Regions from separate parts of the Undibacterium sp. Di27W genome, predicted to be linked through region 1. Evidence: predicted binding sites of a transcription regulator. Region 1 holds the regulator's gene; the other holds the start of a gene.
The links. The regulator sigma-54, encoded in region 1, starts transcription at its own class of promoters, with help from an activator protein. The targets are predictions, from matches to a motif close to TGGCANGNAANCTGCTTT.
Positions count from the first base shown of each region.

Region 1 (4,219 bases):
TCGTCACCGAGGCGCCGAATGGTGATCAATTTGTAGTACTGACTGGTGGCAGCAATCGCAAAGTCACCTTCCGCCAAAAGCGCGATGGCGGACCTGATCTGTGGGTAGATGGCGAAGCTGAACGTGCGGAATACAATCAAAGCACGGAAATCGTCAAATTCTTTTCCAAGGCCAAGGTACGCTATCTGGAAGGCACTAAAGTCACCCAGGAACAGGCTGGCGAATACCTGTCTTATGACAGCAAGAATGAAGTCTTTGTAGGCACTAACTCCACCAGTGGCCAGTTTGTAGAAGGTTCGGGCAGCCTGAAAATCATCTTGCAACCAAAACCAGAAAAACAGGCTAATTAAGATGACAGCACAGTCAGGCAGCACCTTGCTGGTCAAGGGTTTGCAAAAACGTTATGGTGCACGCCAGGTCGTGCGCGATGTTTCCCTGCTATTGAAAAGTGGTGAAGTGGTGGGTTTGCTGGGGCCGAATGGTGCAGGCAAAACCACTTCTTTCTACATGATCGTTGGTCTGGTACCTTCCGATGCTGGCGATATCATTATTGATGATGTCAATATCTCGCAACTGCCCATCCATGAGCGCGCCGTGCTCGGCCTGTCTTACCTTCCGCAGGAAGCATCAGTGTTCCGCAAGTTGACGGTAGAAGACAATATCCGTGCGGTACTGGAATTGCAAAAAGACAGCGATGGCAAATTCCTCGGCAGCAAGAAAATCGAGCAAAGGCTGAATGCCTTGCTGGCAGATTTGCAAATAGAAAAAATACGCGAGAGCCAGGCTTTGTCACTGTCAGGTGGTGAACGCCGCCGCGTCGAGATTGCCCGTGCACTGGCCACCAATCCACGCTTTGTCTTGCTGGATGAGCCCTTTGCCGGCGTTGATCCTATCGCTGTCATCGAAATCCAGCGTATCGTCCGCTTCCTCAAGGAACGCGGCATAGGCGTTTTGATCACCGATCATAATGTGCGCGAAACCCTGGGCATCTGCGATCACGCTTACATCATCAATCAAGGCGCGGTACTTGCCAGCGGCAAGCCTGACGACATCATACAAAATGAATCTGTACGTCGCGTTTATCTCGGAGAACACTTCCGGATGTGACGGGAATCATCATGAAACAAAGCCTGCAACTACGTACCTCACAACATCTGGCCTTAACGCCGCAATTGCAGCAATCAATACGATTATTGCAGTTATCGACTTTGGAATTGCATCAGGAGCTGGAGACGCTGCTGACCGATAATCCCATGCTGGAACGCGTCGATGATCCACTCGACCATGCGGTTCGCCTGCTGGCCGATGGTGCCATCAATACAACAAGTACCTCGGCTGACGCAGGCATGGAAGCACCTGCGCAAAGAGAAGAAAGCGATAAATCCACCGAGCCAGCCGCTGCCGATGCCGAAACGGTCATCAGCAATGACAGCACCAGCTCCAGCGAAGAAGACTGGGGCTTTGATGATGTGCAGCATGGCAGCAAATCTGGTGATGATGAAGATGGCCGTCCACAACTGGGAGCAGCCCACATCACCCTGCGTGAACATCTACTGGAGCAAATGCGCCTGAACCTGCGTGAGCCGCGTGACCGTGCCCTGGTCGAACTGATGATAGATGCGCTGGACAGCAATGGTTACCTGACTGAAACCCTGGATGAAATACATGCCAGTTTGCCATTGGAACTCTGTGTAGAAGCAGAAGAACTGGCCTTTGCCCTGAATATGCTGCAAAGCTTTGACCCGGCTGGTGTCGGTGCGCGCAGCCCTTCAGAATGCCTGGCCCTGCAAATCAGGCGCATGCCCAAAGTGGCTTTTGTCACACGCAGACTGGCATTGCAAATTGTTGAAACACAACTGGCTTTATTTGCACAAAGAGACTTCACCAAACTCAAGAAAATTCTCGACTGCGATGATGAAGATTTGCGCGATGCACAAACCATCATACGCCTGTGCCAGCCACGGCCTGGCATTGCCTTTGCCGCCGATGAATCAGATTATGTGGTGCCGGATGTGATCGTCAGAAAGTCTGGCAATGGCTGGCAAGTCATGCTGAATCAGGATGTCATGCCCAGGCTGCGAGTCAGCAGCGTGTATGCCAATATCATGAAGCAAAACCGTGGTGAAGCTGGCCTGGGTGCGCAATTGCAGGAAGCCCGCTGGCTCATCAAAAATATGCGGCAACGCTTTGACACTATTTTGCGCGTTGCACAAGCGATAGTTGAAAGGCAACGCAATTTTTTCACCCATGGTGCCGTTGCCATGCGACCCCTTGTTTTGCGCGAAATTGCTGATACACTAGGATTACACGAGAGCACTATCTCACGTGTGACAACCCAAAAATACATGTTGACCCCACATGGCATGTTTGAGTTGAAGTACTTTTTCGGCAGCCATGTCGCGACGGAAACAGGGGGTGAAGCATCTTCCACCGCGATACGTGCACTCATCAAGCAGTTGATAGGAGCAGAAGACCAGAAAAGCCCACTCTCTGATAGCAAAATTGCAGACATGCTGGGTGAACAGGGCATGGTAATTGCCCGGCGGACAGTTGCCAAATACCGTGAAGCCCTGAAAATCCCCCCAGTCAGTTTGCGTAAATCTTTGTAAGTAGTCCTTGTAATCACGGTTTGAATTGCTATATATGATTTAGCTCAAGGCAAATAAATGCCAAGAGTGTATCGTTACAGCAAGCAACATCACTATAGGAGCACAGTATGAATCTCACCATCAGTGGACACCACGTCGAAGTAACTCCTGCAATTCGTGAATATGTACATACCAAACTAGAACGTATCAGGCGACATTTCGACCAGGTCATTGATATCGCCGTCATCCTGACGGTGGACAAGCTCCGGGAAAAGGAAAAACGACACAAAGCCGACATTAATTTGCATATCAGCGGTAAAGATATCCACGTTGAAAGTCTGGCGCATGATCTTTATGCAGCAATCGATGCACTGGTAGACAAACTTGATCGCCAGGTCATCAAGCACAAAGATAAAATGCAAGACCATCAGCACGACGCCATCAAGCACATACCTGATCCGGCATCGGCTTCATAAGACCCCGGTCCTTACCCTAACAGGTTGTGGACATCCAAAACAAGGACGCTAAAGGCGTCCTTTTTGTTGGGTGAGTGGTTTTGAAATAAATAATATTTCTCAATCTATTCAGTTGATTGCCATATGGCAATCCGTACACGTATTAACGTCATTCCAGCGTGCTTTTGGCTGGAATCCAGCGGCGTTCGGTGTATGCCACGAAGTTTATTCACGCCAGAATCGTAAGACTTTGCGAGCTGGATTTTGAAATACCTGCATTCGTATTTGAAGATTGCTCGCCGGTGATAGACCGGCGGCTACTCCCTTTTCTTGCTCGCCAAGAAAAGGAAGCAAAAGAAGGCGACCCAGGCGTCGTCGCCCCTGCGGGGTTCCCGTTTATGCAGTACAAAAAATGGGAAGGCCCGAAACTCGCCTGCGGCTCAGACAGCGGTCCTTCTCTTTCCATTTTCTGTACTGCACAAACGGCGCCGACACATGGGAACTGCCGAAAGTCAAAAACAACCCCAAAGTCAAACCCAACGGCAACGAGCATGCCGTCCTTACTCTATTTCCTCATAAACATATACACCCCGTGACGCCCAAGCCTGACAAAGTTAAAATAGCAGCTTCATCCCCTACACTGCATAGTCCATCATGAGCGAATTTGTCCTCACCTCCGTCAAGAACAATATAGGCTATATCACCCTTGACAGACCCAAAGCCTTGAACTCGCTGTCTCTCGATATGGTGCGAGCATTGACGGCGACCTTGCTGGCCTGGCAGGATGATCAAAGTGTGCGTGCCGTGTTTATTCACAGCAGCAGCGAGAAGGCATTTTGTGCTGGTGGGGATATCCGTTTTTTCTATGATGTCGGCACTGCTACTCCGAAAGGTGACTCGGCCCTGCTGGAAGATTTTTTCACAGAAGAATATGCCTTAAATCATTTAATCCATTTCTACCCAAAACCTTATATCGCGCTGATGAATGGCGTCGTCATGGGTGGTGGCATGGGTATCGCCCAGGCAGGGTCAGATTGCCGTTTGCGCATTGTCACTGAGCGTACCAAGATGGCCATGCCGGAAGTGAATATCGGTCTTTTCCCTGATGTCGGCGGTGGTTATTTCCTGTCACGCACTGAGGGTGAAATTGGTACTTACCTGGGACTGACTGGTGAG
Region 1 is NZ_JBMPOS010000012.1:92,891-97,109, forward strand. It holds gene lptA (lipopolysaccharide transport periplasmic protein LptA) at 1-350, shown strand, start outside; gene lptB (LPS export ABC transporter ATP-binding protein) at 352-1,107, shown strand; gene ACO0LF_RS22220 (RNA polymerase factor sigma-54) at 1,119-2,609, shown strand; gene hpf (ribosome hibernation-promoting factor, HPF/YfiA family) at 2,717-3,064, shown strand; gene ACO0LF_RS22230 (enoyl-CoA hydratase/isomerase family protein) at 3,698-4,219, shown strand, end outside.

Region 2 (4,219 bases), on a different contig from region 1:
AAGGATTGGCAACCTCGACATTTTGCGCACCAAAAATCGAACGCACAGCCTGCATCAAGATCAGGCTGATGCCCCAGGTGCATAACAGGGTTTCCAGCGGGCGGCCATATAACCAGCGTATCACCGTTCTTTCCAGCAAAATACCAACAGCGGCAGAAACCAGAAAGGCCGCAGGCAGAGCCAGCAACAAATAAGCATCCACAGCACCCGGCATGAATTTGCGGAACAGCATCTGGCAAACATAAGTGGTATAAGCACCTATCATCAGCAATTCGCCATGCGCCATATTGATGATACCCATCAGGCCAAAGGTGATTGCCAGGCCCAGGGCAGCCAGCAACAACACACTGCCCAGCGACACGCCATAGAACAGATTGCCAACAAATTCCATGCGTGCCAGGCGGCCGTCGATGGCATTCAGAGTATTGGCGGCCTCCAGACGTATACTGACATCGGCTTCGTTGTAGCTGCCATCGGGATTTTGTGCCAGCATCTTTTGCAGCACAGGTTTTAAATTAGGGTTGGGGCTATCCAGCAAAGCCTTGACTGCTGCCTTGCGCACCACTGGATCGCTAGCTTGCAAATTGGCAGTGGCAATCAGCATTTGCAGGCGGGATTTGATTTCGCTATCGTTTTCTTTCAGATAGGCTTTATTCAACAAGGGCAGTTGTTCTGGCGTTGCTTCTTTTTCCAGTGCAGTGGCTGCGACGAGGCGGGTATTTTTGTCTGGTGAAAATAATCTCAAACCTGACAGCGCGCTATCCAGTGCCGCACGCAGGCGGTTATTGATGGTGATTGCCTCGGCATCATCCGGCAGTTTTTGCATTTTCCCAGTACTCAGGTCCTTGGCCTGTGCGCCATCGACCAGGTAGACAGAGACATTCCTGGCAAACAACTGTTCATTTTTGAGTGCAGTCAACACTTCCACAGCCTCTTCATTACCCAGGGCTGCAATGGAGTTGACGGCGGTAATACGCGCATCAGGATCATCCCCCGCCAGCGCCAGCAAGAGTTTGCCATCGATAGCCGCATGCGCTGTCAGGCTGAACACGAACAAGACTATGCTCGCGCAGATTTTACGAAATATCATAGGCAACCAGGTCAGGTATGGAAAATCTGGTACAGCACTCAGAGCAATCGATGTGAAAGCCCTGAGTGCCTTTATCACTCCTTAAATATCATTCCTTTATTACAGTTTCTGCTTGCCTTCATTGCCCGGGATGAAAGGGCTCCATGGTTGCGCACGGATAGGTGTCTTGGTTTTGTAGACGACACTGAACTGACCGTCAGCCTTGATCTCGCCTATCATGACTGGCTTGTGCAAGTGATGATTGGTTTTATCCATGGTCAATTCAAAACCGGATGGTGCCTTGAAAGTCTGCCCACCCATGGCGGCAATGACTTTGTCAGTATCTGTGGACTTGGCTTTTTCAACTGCCTGCTTCCACATATACATGCCTACATAAGTCGCTTCCATAGGGTCATTGGTCACCACTGTTGCTGCGTTAGGCAATTTTTTGGCGGCAGCATAATCTTTCCATTTCTTGATGAACTCAGTATTTACCGGGTTTTTCACAGACTGGAAGTAATTCCAGGCTGCCAAGTGGCCCACCAGTGGCTTGGTATCAACACCGCGCAACTCTTCTTCACCGACTGAGAAGGCGACGACAGGTACATCCGTGGCCTTCAAACCGGCATTGCCGAGTTCTTTATAAAATGGGACATTGGAGTCACCATTGATGGTAGAGATAACCGCAGTCTTGCCGCCAGCCGCAAATTTCTTGATATTGGCAACGATGGTCTGATAATCAGAGTGGCCGAACGGTGTGTAGACTTCATCGATGTCAATATCCTTGACACCCTTGCTATGCAAGAAGGCACGCAGGATTTTGTTGGTGGTGCGCGGGTACACATAATCAGTACCCAGCAAGACAAAGCGCTTGGCACCACCACCCTCTTTCGACATCAGGTATTCAGTCGCAGGAATAGCTTGCTGGTTAGGTGCGGCACCTGTGTAGAACACATTTTTTTCCAGCTCTTCACCTTCATACTGTACCGGGTAAAACAACAGGCTATTGAGTTCCTTGAAAACGGGCAGGACGGATTTGCGCGATACCGATGTCCAGCAACCAAACACCACGGACACTTTATCTTGCGACACCAGTTGGCGGGCTTTTTCGGCAAACAGCGGCCAATTGGAGGCCGGGTCAACGATCACCGCCTCCAGCTTCTTGCCCATGACACCACCGCTGGCATTGATTTCATCTATCGTCATCAAGGCTACATCTTTAAGCGATGTCTCCGAGATTGCCATAGTGCCAGACAGGGAATGCAGAATGCCGACCTTGATGGTATCGGCGGCCTGTGCCTGCGTGAGCCAGCCGGAAGCGGCCAGAGTCATTGCGGCGACAGCAATTGCTTTCAAAACAGTACGACGTGACATGTTTTCTCCTGATAGTGGTGAGGTCATGGAAAGAAAAACCAAACTTCCATCAAGGAGTTAGCAGATAGCATGCCAGCTTCCGTGAGCAGGCCAGTGCACCAATAAATTTTGCCCCTGCAGATGGCACTTACTATGCCAGAGCGGTGTGGGACAAAATATCAAGAGATATATGTACTCTATGGTTTCAATACCTGCGAAATATCAGGCTATTCCCCTGCATGTTTTTTTGCAAAGTACTGAAACAATTTGGTGAAAGTCGCCAGTTAGTTGCGAATTGAAAAATAAACTCCGCTTTTCGGTGCAGGGTTGCTCTGGAATTGTGCGAAAAATATGATTTTAGGGAGCTGAGGCTTGATTTAAAAACCTGGATAGAAAAACGCTCAAAAAATACTGCCTGTTTGCAACAAAATCAGAGCATCATAAAATTCTTTCCATGGCGCGCTAAGTTCATGTTTTTATTGGACTTAATGAATGGTTTCTACTCTTTATGCGTATTTACCCTGACAACTTTGCTAAATAAATCCTTATAGATATAGAAATCACATCAAAGTCTATCCAGGCACATAGAAAAAAATAGCAATTCAATTATTTATTGCTCTAATATATAGACATAAGGGAATTTTAAAAAAACAATACTTCCATTCATTTTTCCAGCGGTGGTCATGGTGAATCAGTTTGATGAATTCAGCGTTCTACCTCCAGTTACCGGCGCGACTACTCAGCCCGCTACAGCAACTGGCATTTCCTCGGACGCCCGGCTGCAATATTTGATCGACAATACGCCCGCCATCATCTATAGCAGCGTGCCCACTGGCGACTTCAAAATGACGTTTGTCAGCAACAATGCCAGACATGTCTTGGGTTATCACCCTGCTGAAATGCTTGCAGACCCTAATTTCTGGTTTGAACATATACATCCAGAAGACATTCCAGAAATTTTTTCCAGCATCGCCAAACTATTTACTGAAGGTGAAAGAACCTACGAATACCGCTTCATGAGCCGTAGTGGACAATATGTCTGGATGCATGACATGTTAAGGCTGATACGTGATAAAGACGGCAATCCCGTCGAAGTTATAGGTTCATTAACCGACATTACCAAACGCAAGGAAATGGAAGCAAGCTTGTTCAAGAAAGGTGAAGAACAGCAACTTTTGATCAAAAAACTGCAAGAAGCCCATGAACAATTATTGCAATCTGAAAAAATGGCTTCAGTCGGCCAGCTTGCCGCAGGTATAGCCCATGAAATCAATAACCCCATAGGCTTTATCAACTCTAATATAGGTAGTTTGCGTAGTTATGTAGATAAATTATTTGAAGTCATTCAAGAATATGAGGATTTGCTGCGCCAGCAAGCTTCTGCTGCCATTCTGAACAAGGTAGATGAACTACGTGAAAAAGCCGATCTGGACTTTTTAAAGGACGACATACAGGATTTGGTCCGTGAATCCATGGATGGCCTCAAGCGCGTCAAGGATATTGTACAGTCGCTTAAAGATTTCTCACATGTCGGCGAAACCGACTGGCAAGAGGCAGATATACATCATGGCATAGACAGTACCCTCAACATCGTCATCAATGAAATCAAATACAAGGCGAACGTCGTTAAAGAATACGGCCAGCTACCACCAGTGAAATGCATTATTTCGCAAGTCAATCAGGTGATAATGAATTTGCTCGTCAATGCTTCTCATGCTATCAAGGAAAACGGCATCATCAAAATCAGTACTGGATGCGAAAAGGAAATGGCCTGGATCAAGGTGCTTGATACTGGAG
Region 2 is NZ_JBMPOS010000001.1:896,922-901,140, reverse strand. It holds gene urtB (urea ABC transporter permease subunit UrtB) at 1-1,090, opposite strand, end outside; gene urtA (urea ABC transporter substrate-binding protein) at 1,190-2,443, opposite strand; gene ACO0LF_RS04050 (ATP-binding protein) at 3,106-4,219, shown strand, end outside.
Region 2: urtA (urea ABC transporter substrate-binding protein) is a predicted target of sigma-54. The motif match lies at 2,501-2,518, and genes of this name have one in related genera.